Linked DNA regions of Niveibacterium microcysteis. The protein of the gene in region 1 binds, or shares a complex with, the protein of each later gene. Links are inferred from orthologs where the notes say so. Each region holds a gene or a part of one and is shown in the gene's direction. Other genes may lie near its edges.

Region 1 (8,441 bases):
TGACCGGTCTGCGCATAGGCAATTGCTGCCTGCATTGTCTCGCGGTCGCGGATTTCACCGATCAGGATGCAATCCGGCGCCTGACGCATCGCGTTCTTCAGCGCGATATGCCAGTCGTGCGTGTCGAGGCCGACTTCGCGCTGGTTGACCACCGAGCGCTTGTGCCGGAACAGATACTCGATCGGGTCTTCCAGTGTGAGGATGTGGCCCGGTTTCGTGTTGTTCCGGTGATCCAGCATCGATGCCATGGTCGTCGACTTGCCCGAACCGGTGGAGCCGACGACCAGGATCAGGCCGCGCTTCTCGAGGATCAGATCGGCCAGCGAATCGGGCAGGCCGAGCGAGTGGAGCTGCGGAATCTCACCCTGAATGAACCGTACGACGATGGCGATTGAGCCGCGCTGCCAGAACATGTTGACGCGGAAATTGCCCAGATCGCGGCGGCCGAACGACAGGTTCAGCTCCTTCGTCTTCTCGAAGGACTGGATCTGTTCCGGCGTCATCATTTCGTAGGCCATGCGCTGGATGACTGCAGGCTCCATTACCTGCTGGTTCACCGGCATCACGGTGCCCTGGATCTTGATGTGGATGGGCGCGCCCGCCGAGACAAAAATGTCCGACGCATGTTTGTCGCCCATTAGCTGGAACAGCTTGTCGAGGATCATGGTCCGCCGCTCTCTGTTTGGCTGGATTCGGTTTTAGGCGCGCAGCAGATCGTTGATGCTGGTCTTCGCGCGGGTCTTTGCATCCACCTTCTTCACGATGACTGCGCAGTACAGACTGTACTTGCCATCGGAGGAGGGCAGGTTGCCGGAAACCACTACCGAGCCGGCCGGGATGCGGCCATAGCTGACGGTGCCGGTCTCGCGATCGTAGATCTTGGTGCTCTGGCCGATGTACACGCCCATCGAGATCACCGAATTCTCTTCAACGATCACGCCTTCCACGATCTCGGAGCGTGCGCCGATGAAGCAGTTGTCTTCGATGATCGTCGGGTTGGCCTGCATCGGCTCCAGCACGCCGCCAATGCCCACGCCGCCCGAGAGGTGCACGTTCTTGCCGATCTGTGCGCAGGAGCCGACGGTCACCCAGGTGTCGACCATCGTGCCTTCATCAACGTAGGCGCCAATGTTCAGGTACGAGGGCAGCAGCACCGCATTGCGGGCCACAAAGCTGCCGCGGCGGGCAACCGAACCGGGCGTCGCGCGGAAACCGGCAGCGCGGAAGTCTGCTTCGGTCCAGTTCGCGAACTTGGTCGGCACCTTGTCGAAGTACTTGTTCACGCCGTCGTCGGTCAGCACGTTGTCGTTGGCGCGGAAAGACAGCAATACGGCCTTCTTCACCCACTGATGCGTCACCCATGCGCCGTCAATCTTCTCCGCCACGCGCACGCGGCCGGCGTCCAGATCGGCAATCGTGTGCTCGATCGCGTCGCGCAGTTCTGCGGCCACGTTGCTCGGATTGATTTCGGCGCGCTGTTCCCAGGCGTTTTCGATGATGGTTTGCAGGTTGCTCATCAGGGGGACCTCGATAATTGGTGGTTGAAAACGGTAGATCAGGCGGCGCCGAAGCGTCGCGCGACAAACGATGCAATACGCTGCGCGGCCTCGATGCACTCTTCGTGCGACGCCACCAGTGCAATCCGGACAAAGCCTGCACCCGGGTTCACGCCGCGGCTCTCACGCGAGAGGAACTGACCGGGCAGCACGGTCACATGCGTTGCGGCAAACAACTCCCGTGCGAACTCGCGGTCGTCGATTGGCGTGCGGGCCCAGAAGTAGAACCCGGCGTCGGGCAATTGCACTGGCAGCGCTGGGTCCAGAACCGGCTTGAGTGCCGCGAACTTTTCGCGATAAAGCGTTCGATTGTCGCGCACATGGGTTTCGTCTCGCCACGCAGCCACGCTTGCCGCCTGCACTGGAAGACTCATCGCACAGCCGTGGTAGGTGCGATAAAGCAGGAACTGCTTGAGCACTGCGCGATCGCCTGCGACGAAGCCCGAACGCAATCCGGGCACGTTCGAGCGCTTTGAAAGGCTTGAAAACACGACCAGGCGCTCGTAGCCAGTGCGGCCGAGCGCCTTGGCCGCCTCCAGCGCACCCAGCGGCGGCTTGCCTTCATCGAAGTAGATTTCCGAGTAGCACTCGTCGGCCGCAATCACAAAGCCATAGCGGTCTGCGTACTCGAACAGACGTTTCCAGTCTTCGAGCTGCAGCACCTTGCCGGTCGGGTTGCCGGGCGAGCAGACGAACATCAGCTGAACGCGGGACCATTCGGCCGCGCTGAGCGAATCCAGATCGAGGCCGAAGTCGTTCTCGGGCAACTGATTCAGGAAAACGGGCTCGGCGCCGGAGAGCAGCGCCGCGCCTTCGTAGATCTGATAGAACGGGTTCGGGCAGACCACCAGCGGTTTCGCGGCACTGGCATCGACGACCGCCTGAGCAAACGCGAACAAGGCCTCGCGCGAGCCACACACGGGCAGTACCTCATGGGCGGGGTCAATTGGTGTCAGCGCATAACGCTGTGTCAGCCACGCGGCAATTGTCTCGCGCAGGGCGTCGCCACCGGCAGTGGTTGGATACGCCGAGAGCCCGCGCAGGTTCATTACCAGCGCTTCTTGAATGAAGGCCGGGGTGGCGTGCTGTGGCTCGCCGATCGAGAGCCGCACCGGGCGCAGCCCGGCCGGAGGCTCGACGCCGGCAAACAGCTGGCGAAGGCGTTCGAACGGATAGGGCTGCAGCAGGTCGAGGCGCGGATTCAAATCAGGCTCCAGGCGAGGCTTGCGGTCGGTGTGACGGGCTTGGCGCTGCGCGTTGCGGCTTGCCACATGGCATGCCGGGCAGCGTTGCGGGGGTGATATTATAGCCACCCGTTTTGCCCGCCGCGCCGCCGATTGCCGCGCCCACGCCAGTTCCGGTTCTGCTCACGTGCGCCTTTCCAAGCTCAAACTCGCCGGGTTCAAGTCCTTCGTCGATCCAACGACCGTGCTCACGCCCGGTCAGCTGGTCGGCGTTGTCGGCCCGAATGGCTGCGGCAAGTCCAACATCATCGATGCGGTCCGCTGGGTACTCGGCGAATCCCGCGCCGGCGCGCTGCGCGGCGAATCGATGATGGACGTGATCTTCAACGGGTCGACCACGCGCAAGCCGGTCAGCCGTGCGAGCGTCGAACTGGTATTCGACAACGCCGAGGGGCGCGCGGCCGGTCAGTGGTCGCAGTACGCCGAGATATCGGTCAAGCGCGTACTCGATCGCAGCGGCGAATCGAGCTACTGGATCAACAATATCCACGTCCGTCGTAAGGACGTGATCGACCTGTTCCTTGGTACCGGCCTTGGGCCGCGCGCTTACGCGATCATCGAACAGGGCATGATCTCGCGCATCATCGAAGCGCGCCCCGAGGATGTCCGCGGCTTTCTTGAAGAAGCGGCGGGGGTTACCAAGTACAAGGAACGGCGCAAGGAGACCGAAGGTCGCCTGTCCGATGCGCGCGACAACCTCGCACGCGTCGAGGACATCCGCAACGAACTCGGTGCGCAGATCGAGCGCCTCTCAGGCCAGGCCGAGGTGGCTCGCCGATATAAGTCCCTCAACGAGGCCCTGCGCGAGCAACAGATCCTGTTGTGGTTGCTGCGCCGCAATGAAGCGCGCGAGGATGCAGCCCGAGTCGCCGCGGCGGTGGCGGAAACCACTGCACGGATCGAGGCCGAGACGGCCCGTTTGCGCGAAGCCGAGGCGCTTGCCGAGACGGCCCGCGAAGCCCATTACAAGGCATCGGACGCGCTACACGCCGCCCAGGCGGACCTTTACGCCGCGAACGGTGAAGTGACCCGACTCGAAGGCGAAATGACGCGTATGCGCGAGCGTCGTCAAATGCTTGGCAGCCGGGTCGGGCAGCTGCTCACCGACGAGGCGCGCTGGATCGCGCAACGCGACGCCGCGGAAGGCGACCGCCAGCGCTGGGAGAGCCTTCTTGATGCGGCAGGGCTGCGTCACGAACAAGCCCAGGCGCGCCACGAGGAACTTGCAGCGCGGCTCCCCTCGGCCGAGGACGCGCTCGCCGGCGCTCAGGCGGCGACACGCTCCCTGCGGCACGAGCTGGGCAGCACCGAGCAGCAGTTGCGGGTTGAAGAGACGCGCCGCGCGAGCGCGCTGCGCGCCCTCGATACGCTCGCGCAACGCCGCATGCGTATCGAGGGCGAACGCCACGGTCTGCAGGCGCCCGATGCAGAGGCCCTAGCGCGAGCGGAAGCAGCGGCTGAACTCGCCGCCGGTCGCCTGGAGCAACTGCAGGAAGCGCTGGATGACGGCACCGCAAACCTGCCTGCGCTGCTCGCGGCGGTGCGCTCAGCACAAGATGCCGAACGCCAGACCAATCGCCAGCTCACCGAGGCGCGGGCACGACGCGAGGCGTTGTTGCGAATTCAGCAGAAGGCCGCTGCGCCCGGGGCGTTGGCCGACTGGCTGAAAGCGCGTGGCCTTGATAGTGCCAGGCCGCTGTGGCAATCGCTGCGCGTAGAGGCAGGCTGGGAGTTGGCGCTGGAAACGGCGCTGCGCGAGCACTTCAACGCCTTGCAGATCGCTGACGCAGCAACCGCCGGTGACGCGCTTGCTTCGCAGCCGCCGGCCAGCGTGTCGCTCGCCTTGCCGCTTACCGCATCGACGAATGTGGAGGAGCCGGCGCAGTCGTTGCCGGGTGTGCCGCTCCGTAGCTTGGTTCAGCTGGAGTTGCCAGATTGGGCCTCTGGGCTTGCCGTATGGCTGCATGGTGTTCGGGCGGTTGAGGATTGTCGCGAATGGCTCGCGCAAGCCGGAACACTGCCCCTGGGCGTGCGCCTGATCGACCGGGCAGGGCGCGAGCTGAGCCGCGCGGCATGCTCTTGGCTGCGGGCTGATGCCGGCAGCCACGGTGTGCTGGAACGCCAGCGCGAACTCGAAGAGCTTGAAGCGCACGTCGAAGCGCTGGAGGCAGAGGCCGCTGCGGCTCATGCCGCGCTGGCGGAGGCTGAAGCGGCAAGCCATCGTGCGCAGGAATCGCTCACCACGCTGCGTCGCGAGCATCAGGCCGCCCAACAGACCGCGCATCGCGAACAGCTCGCCGCAGTTCAGCTTGGGCAGGCTCGGCAACGCTACGATGAACGCGCAGGCCAGCTGCTGCGCGACATCGAAGAGCTCGACTTGCAGGTCGCCGCGGAACGGACTCACCTGGAAACTGCAATCACCGCGCAGTCGGTACAGGAAGAGCGCGCAGAGCAACTGCGTGAACGGCTTGAAGCGACCGAGGGCATCGCCCAGCAGCAGGACAATGCGCTGCGCGCACTCCGCCAGCAGGAGCAGCAACTCGCGCGCGAAGTGCAGGAGGCTGCGTTCTCCGAACGCGAGTGCCGCGGCAAACTCGACGACCTGGCGCGCCAGCTTGCTCAGGCCGCCGAGCAGATCGTGCGTTGTGCGCGTGAGCGCGAGGCCGCTGAAGCAGAGCAGGCCGGCCTGGACGAAACGCCGATCGGCGATGCCTTGCAGGGCGCGCTGGAGATGCGCGAAGCGCGCGAGGCGATGCTGGCGCAAAGTCGCGAAGCGCTCGACGTCGCTGCGACCCGCCTGCGGGAACTCGACGAAGCCCGTCTGCGCGCCGAACTCGCGCTGCGCCCCTTGAACGACGCTTTGGCAGAGGCGCGCCTTAAGTTGCAGGCGGCAGAGCTGGGTCAGCAGCAGTACGACGAGCGACTTGCGGAGATCGAACTCGACGAAAATGAGTTCGCCGCTCGGCTTGCGGCGGGCCCGAAGGACCAGACGCTGGTGCGGGAGATCAACCGCCTTACCCGCGAGCTGGCCGATCTGGGGCCGGTAAACCTTGCGGCAGTGGAAGAGTTGCTCGCCGCCGAAGAGCGGAAAGGCTACCTTGATGCGCAGTCAGGTGACCTGAACGAGGCAATCGGTACGCTGGAGGATGCAATCCGGCGTATCGACCGCGAGACTCGGGAGCAATTGCAGGAGACGTACAATACGGTCAATCGTCAGTTTGGCGAGCTCTTCCCACAGCTATTCGGCGGTGGCGAGGCGCAGCTGATCCTGACCGGCGACGAAATTCTCGACGCGGGCATCCAGATCGTGGCGCGCCCGCCTGGCAAGAAGAACAGTTCAATCCACTTGTTGTCCGGTGGAGAGAAAGCGCTGACCGCAATCGCGCTGGTGTTTTCGTTCTTTCAACTCAATCCGGCGCCGTTCTGCCTGCTCGACGAGGTCGATGCACCGCTCGACGACGCCAACACCGAACGGTTCTGTGCGATGGTCAAACGCATGTCGTCCATCACGCAGTTCATGTTTATCAGTCACAGCAAGATCACGATGGAGCTGGCGCGCCAGCTGGTGGGCGTCACGATGCAGGAGCAGGGCGTCTCCCGCGTGGTCGAGGTGGATATCGAAGAAGCGCTGCGCCTGGCCGACCCAGTCGCAGCTTGAGAGGTCTCATGGCAGGCAACGAACTCCTTTATGGTCTGATTGGTTCCGGCGCCGGCGTGGTGGTGTTGGTTCTCGGTTACAACGCCTGGCAGGAACGCAAGGCCCGCCGCAACGCCGAAAAGGCGTTTCGCTCGGAGCATCGCGACGTTCTGCTGGAGGGCGCGGGTGCTGCAAGCGGCCCGGCAGAACCGGTAGAACCGGGCGGGCGGCTCGAACCCGCGTCTGCGCGCATCCCCGCGCAACCGCCGATTGGCCGCGCGGCCGAACCCGAATTGCCACTTGAAGCGCGCGCGATTGACTGCGTTGCGCGTATCGAAGCCCCCGCCGGTGTGATCGGCGGGGCCCTAGTTCAGGGCGCTGGTGGCCCGTTGTCGCAGGTGCATCGCGCCGTGCGTTGGTACGGATTCGATGATGCGGCCCACGCCTGGGTTGCGCTCGACGCCGGTGACAAACGCAGTTTCACGCGCATGAGCGCAGCGATGCAGCTGGCGGATCGCCGTGGCGCGGTCGGCGAACGTGAGGTCGACGCATTCTGCGCGGCAATTCAGCGAGTCTGCGATCAGTTCATGGCGGTGCCGCGCTTCATGGACCGCGGCGAAGCCCTGACCCTGGCCCAGGGCGTTGATCAGTTCTGCGCAGCGCTCGACATCCAGATCGCGGTCAATGTGGTTGCTGGGGAGCATGCCTTCCCGGGCACGAAGTTGCGCGGGCTGGCCGAGGCGGCGGGCATGGTGCTCGATGGTGACGGCTGCTTCCATGCTCGTGACGATGCAGGGCAGAGCCTGTTCGTCCTTGCCAATCGCGACGCCGCGCTCTTCTCGCCGGAATCGCTACGCCACGGCAGCAGCAGTGGGGTCACCCTGAGCCTTGATGTGCCCCGCGTGGCAGCGGGCATTGAGGCCTTCGATCGCATGGTGGCGCTTGCGCGGCAGTTTGCCGGCGCGTTGCATGGACACCTGGTCGATGACAATGGCAAGCCACTCAGTGACGCCTCACTCTCGATGATCCGCAGCCAGGTGCAGCAGTTCCAGGAGCAGATGGATCGCCAGGGCGTGCCGGCAGGCAGCACCCTCGCACTGCGCCTCTTCACCTGAGGGCTTCCGATGATCGCGCCTCGTGAGGCGTTCGAGCAGGCCGCCACCTTGCGGGCGACGCTCGAGCGCTACAGCCATGCCTATTACGTCCTGGACGAACCTCTTGTTCCAGACGCGGAGTACGACCGGTTATTTCAGGCGCTGCAAGCGCTCGAAACCGAGTATCCGGAACTTTGCACCGCCGATTCGCCGACCCAACGGGTCGGCGGCAAAGCTCTCGCGCAGTTCGCGCCGGTTCGGCACGCCGTGCCGATGCTCTCCATCCGAACCGAGACCGACACCGAGGCGAGCGGCGCTCGCGCATTCGACGCGCAAGTGCGTCGTGAGCTTGAGCTGACCGAAACCGATCCGCCGGTTGAATATGCCGCGGAGCTGAAGTTTGACGGGCTCGCAATCAGCTTGCGCTACGAGCGCGGTATTCTGGTGCAGGCGGCAACCCGCGGTGACGGCGAAACCGGCGAAGACGTCACGCAGAATATCCGCGCGATCCGCCAGATACCGCTTCGACTTCGTACCGACACCCCACCTGAAGTCTTTGAGGTGCGCGGAGAGGTCTACATGCGGCGCGACGATTTTGCGCGCATGAACGAGCGGCAGATGGCGCGTGGTGAAAAGACTTTCGTCAATCCGCGCAACGCGGCGGCCGGAAGCGTGCGTCAGCTCGACCCTGCGATCAGCGCGCAGCGCCCACTGTCCTTCTTTGCCTACGGCATCGGTGAAACGACGGGTTGGGGAGGGGCGGACAGTCACGGTGCGCTGCTCGACCAACTCGCGCAATGGGGCTTCCCGGTCTGCAGCGAGCGCTGCGTGGCACTCGGGGCGGAGGGGCTGATCGCCTTTCATGATCGCGTCGGCGCGCAGCGCGATGCACTGCCATTCGACATCGATG
Region 2 (4,198 bases), 1.6 Mb from region 1 along the record:
CCCGTATCCACGGGCTTGCGTTCGTGAATGGGGTGGAGGTGTCGGTGTCGTGGGGCGAGCAGACGGTGCATATCGTCGGCCTTGGCGTAGATCCGGCGTGTACCGTGCTGGCGGACGGCCTGGCCGATGTCCGCGCCGGCCGCGACGGCCGCGCGGCGCGCATGGGCGAGGCGCTTGCCGCGATCGGCATTCGTGGCGCCTATGAAGGTGCCTTGAAGTATGTCGGCAATCCGGCGCTCGTCAGCCGTTCGCACTTCGCGCGTTACCTTGCCGAGATCGGCGCCGCGCGTGACGTGAAGAGCGTGTTCGACCATTACCTTGTGCGCGGAAAGCCGGGCTACGTCGAGCATGTATGGGCGACGATGGAGGACGCGCTGGCGTGGATCCATGCCGCGGGCGGCCTGGCCGTGATCGCGCATCCGGGCCGCTATCGGTTGTCCAAGCGCGAGCTCGACGAACTGTTCGTGCGCTTTCACGACTTGGGCGGCGAGGCAATCGAGGTGGTCTCCGGGTCGCATAATCGCGAGGCCACGCTGGAGTTCGCTCGCGTCGCCCGGCGCTACGGTTTTCTTGCGTCGCGCGCGTCGGACTTTCACGGGCCTGGCGAGAGTAGCGTCGACCTCGGCGGATCCGATCCGCTGCCGGAGGATCTGACGCCCGTCTGGTCAAAGCTCTGAAACCCGCGACAGCCTTGGGGCTGCAGGCATAGAATCCGCGCTTTCCTGCCCGGTCTGCAAACGTGGCCCAGTTCTTCTCACTCTTTCCTGAAAACCCACAGCCACGGCTGCTGCGACAGGCCGCGGAGATCATCCGCGACGGCGGCCTTGTGGTCTTCCCGACCGATTCGGCCTACGCGTTGGCGGGGCAGACGGGCGACGCGCACCTGATCGAGCGCATCCGCCGCATCCGTGGCGTGGACGACCGCCACCACCTGACCCTGATGGTGCGGGATCTCTCCGAGATTGCGCACTATGCGCGGGTCGATAACGCGCAGTACCGACTGCTCAAGGCGGTGACCCCCGGCCCCTACACCTTCATCCTCGAAGGCACCAAGGAGCTGCCCCGTCGCGTGCTGCACCCCAAGCGCAAGACGATCGGCATCCGCTGCCCCTCCCATCCGGTTGTCGCGGCCCTGCTTGGCGAACTCAATGAGCCGATGCTCACCTCGACCCTGTTGCTGCCGGGCGAAGATCTGCCGCTGACCGACGCCGAGGAAATTCGCGAGCGCCTCGAAAAGCAGGTCGATCTGGTGATCGAGGCGGGCGCCTGCGGCCCGGAAGCGACGACCGTGATCGACCTGACCGGCGGTGCGCCGGAGGTGATCCGACGCGGCCTCGGGCCGCTCGGGCCGCTCGGGCTGGACGACTGAGGTCGTCTGGTAAACTGCTGTTTTCCCTGAAATTGAGTGGCCATGGACATCGTCCTGACGATCGTGGTTTGGGCGCTGCCTGTGTTGCTGGCGATCACCTTGCATGAGGCCGCACACGGCTATGCGGCCTTCCGCCTTGGCGACCCCACCGCGCATTTGGCCGGACGCATCAGCCTCAATCCGCTGCGTCACGTCGATCCGGTCGGCACGCTCGCCGTGCCGCTCGGCATCGTGCTGCTGAACCTCGCCACTGGCGCGAGCTTCCCGCCCTTCGGCTGGGCGAAGGCGGTACCGGTCAACTTCGGCCGCCTGCGCCACCCCAAGCGCGACATGTTCTGGGTCGCCGCTGCGGGGCCGGCCGCGAACCTCGCGCAGGCCTTCGGATGGGGCTTGATGATTGGTCTGCAGACGGCACTGGATGGCTATGGCGGTGACTACTTCTTCGCCATGGCGACTGCCGGTATCGTCGTGAACCTCGCGCTGATGCTGTTGAACTTGCTGCCGATTCCGCCGCTCAATGGCGGCCGCATCGCGATCAGCCTGTTGCCGGGGCCCTTGGCATGGAAGTTCGCGCGCCTTGAGCCCTACGGTTTCATGATTCTGATCGGCTTGCTGTACCTGCGGGTGCTGGATTACGTGCTGTGGCCGTTGATCGCCCCACTGAAGCGTTTGATCCTGTTATTGACCGGCTCATGAAGGGGCGTGCTGTTCGCTGCAATCTGACGATAGGTGACGCGCAGTGAGCGAAGTCGAGACGCCGATGCTCGACCTGCGCCCGCACGAGGAACCGCTGCCCCCGGCCCTGGCGCGGATCTACGGCGAATCGCTGTTCGAGCTGCCGAAGGATCTCTACATCCCGCCGGATGCGCTGCAGGTGTTCCTCGAAGCCTTCGAGGGGCCGCTCGACTTGCTGCTTTATCTGATCCGCAAGGCGAACATCAACGTCCTCGATATTCCGATGGCGCCGCTGACGGCGCAGTACCTGAAGTACGTCGAGGCAATGCGCCGCAGCAACCTTGAGCTTGCGGCCGAGTATCTGCTGATCGCCGCGATGCTGCTCGAGATCAAGTCCCGCATGCTGCTGCCGCGGCCTGCCCAGGCGGAAGCGGAGGAGGCCGACCCGCGTGCCGAACTCGTGCGCCGGCTGCTCGAATACGAACAGATGAAGATCGCCGGCGCACGACTCGATGCACTGCCGCGGGTGGAGCGCGATTACGAATGGGTCACCGTGTGGGTGGCCGAAAAGGTGGCGGAACGTTTGCCTGAAGTGAGCCTGCACGATCTGCAGGTCGCCTGGCTGGGTCTCGTGCGTAAGGCGAAGCTGACCCGTCACCACACGATCCAGCGTGAGGAACTCTCGGTTCGCGAACGGATGACCGCCATCCTGCGCCAGCTCGGCGGTGGCCAATTCCAACCCTTCGTCGAGTTGTTCGATTTGACGGCGGGCGTGCCGATGCTGGTTGTCAGCTTCCTTGCCGTGCTGGAACTGGTGAAGGAGCGCCTGGTTGTTGTCAGCCAGGTTGCACCTCTGGAGCCGATTTATGTCAGACTTAACACCTCGGATGCCGACTGAAGCTGGCATTCCGGTGCAAGCCGAAGATTCGATAGACTTCGAATTTGCCTTGCGCGTGCTGGAAGCTGCCCTTCTGGCAGCCGCCGAGCCGCTTGCAATGGCCGAGCTGCGCAGGCTCTTCGATGAGCAGTTGGATGCGGATCTGATTCGCCGCCTGCTCGAAACCCTGCGTGAGCGCTGGAATGATCGCGGCGCCGAACTAGCCCAACTGTCGACCGGATGGCGTTTCCGTACTCGTGCGGAGTACCAGCCCTACCTCGATCGGTTGCGCGAACAGAAACCGCCGAAATATTCGCGTGCTGTTCTGGAGACCCTGGCGATCATCGCCTACCGTCAGCCGGTCACGCGAGGCGATATTGAAGATATTCGCGGCGTTGCCGTCTCTCCGAACGTGTTGAAAACGCTGGAATCGCGCGGATGGGTCGATGTTGTCGGCCATCGCGACACCCCGGGGCGCCCGGGCCTGTACGCCACCACGCGACGCTTCCTGGATGAACTTGGCCTGCGCAGCCTCACCGAGCTGCCGCCTCTGGCCGAAATTGAAAAGGTGATGGATCTTGTCGATACCGCAACGCAAACCGCGCCCGCAGCAGCGGCGGAATAGCAACGCACCCGCGCCTGGCCGCCGTGGCCGTGGCGTCAAGGCGCAGGCTGAGGCCTACGAGCCGCAGCGACTGCACAAACTGCTCGCTGAAGCCGGCTACGGTTCGCGGCGCGAACTCGAAGAGTGGATCATCGCCGGCCGCGTCAGCGTGAATGGCCTGCCCGCAGGGCTCGGTCAGAAGATCGGCCCGGGCGATCGGATCAAGATCAACGGCAAGTTGGTGAACATCCGTTTCACCGAACGCGCGCCGCGTGTGCTGATGTACCACAAGCCGGAGGGCGAGATCGTCAGTCGCGACGATCCGGAAGGCCGTCCCACGGTCTTCGAGCGCCTGCCGGTGCTCAATCGCGGGCGCTGGATCGCGATCGGCCGACTCGACTTCAATACCTCCGGCCTGTTGCTTTTCACCAGCAACGGCGATCTGGCCAACCGCATGATGCATCCGCGCTACGAACTCGAGCGCGAATACGCAGTGCGCGTGATTGGCGAGCTGACCGAAGAACAACAAGCCACGCTGACGACGGGCGTCGCCCTTGAAGACGGCGAAGCGCGTTTCAACTCGCTGCACGATGGCGGCGGCGAGGGCAGCAACCACTGGTATCGCGTCACGATCTCCGAAGGTCGCAATCGCGAAGTGCGTCGCATGTTTGAA

The links. The genes of interacting proteins can lie anywhere in the genome.
Region 2: the proteins of smc (region 1) and JY500_RS04255 are in contact, whole or in part, in a crystal structure (PDB 3ZGX), measured with the Bacillus subtilis proteins. The link is inferred for Niveibacterium microcysteis from one-to-one orthologs.

What each region holds. Positions count from the first base shown.
Region 1 is NZ_CP071060.1:2,538,891-2,547,331, reverse strand. The notes cover bases 2,540-6,658. They hold smc (chromosome segregation protein SMC), read left to right. Parts: upstream 2,540-2,927; coding sequence 2,928-6,458; downstream 6,459-6,658. Other genes in these bases: JY500_RS11465 (cell division protein ZipA C-terminal FtsZ-binding domain-containing protein), read left to right, coding at 6,467-6,658; dapC (succinyldiaminopimelate transaminase), read right to left, coding at 2,540-2,761. Outside these bases: JY500_RS11485 (PilT/PilU family type 4a pilus ATPase), read right to left, coding at 1-665; dapD (2,3,4,5-tetrahydropyridine-2,6-dicarboxylate N-succinyltransferase), read right to left, coding at 699-1,517; more of dapC, read right to left, coding at 1,556-2,539; more of JY500_RS11465, read left to right, coding at 6,659-7,552; NAD-dependent DNA ligase LigA, read left to right, coding at 7,562-8,441. UniProt on the Bacillus subtilis protein: Required for chromosome condensation and partitioning.
Region 2 is NZ_CP071060.1:909,678-913,875, forward strand. Bases 1,153-4,035 are described here. They hold JY500_RS04255 (segregation and condensation protein A), read left to right. Parts: upstream 1,153-2,129; coding sequence 2,130-2,942; downstream 2,943-4,035. Other genes in these bases: JY500_RS04245 (L-threonylcarbamoyladenylate synthase), read left to right, coding at 1,153-1,369; JY500_RS04250 (site-2 protease family protein), read left to right, coding at 1,412-2,065; scpB (SMC-Scp complex subunit ScpB), read left to right, coding at 2,932-3,546. Also shown: JY500_RS04240 (3',5'-nucleoside bisphosphate phosphatase), read left to right, coding at 1-677; more of JY500_RS04245, read left to right, coding at 740-1,152. UniProt on the Bacillus subtilis protein: Participates in chromosomal partition during cell division. May act via the formation of a condensin-like complex containing Smc and ScpB that pull DNA away from mid-cell into both cell halves.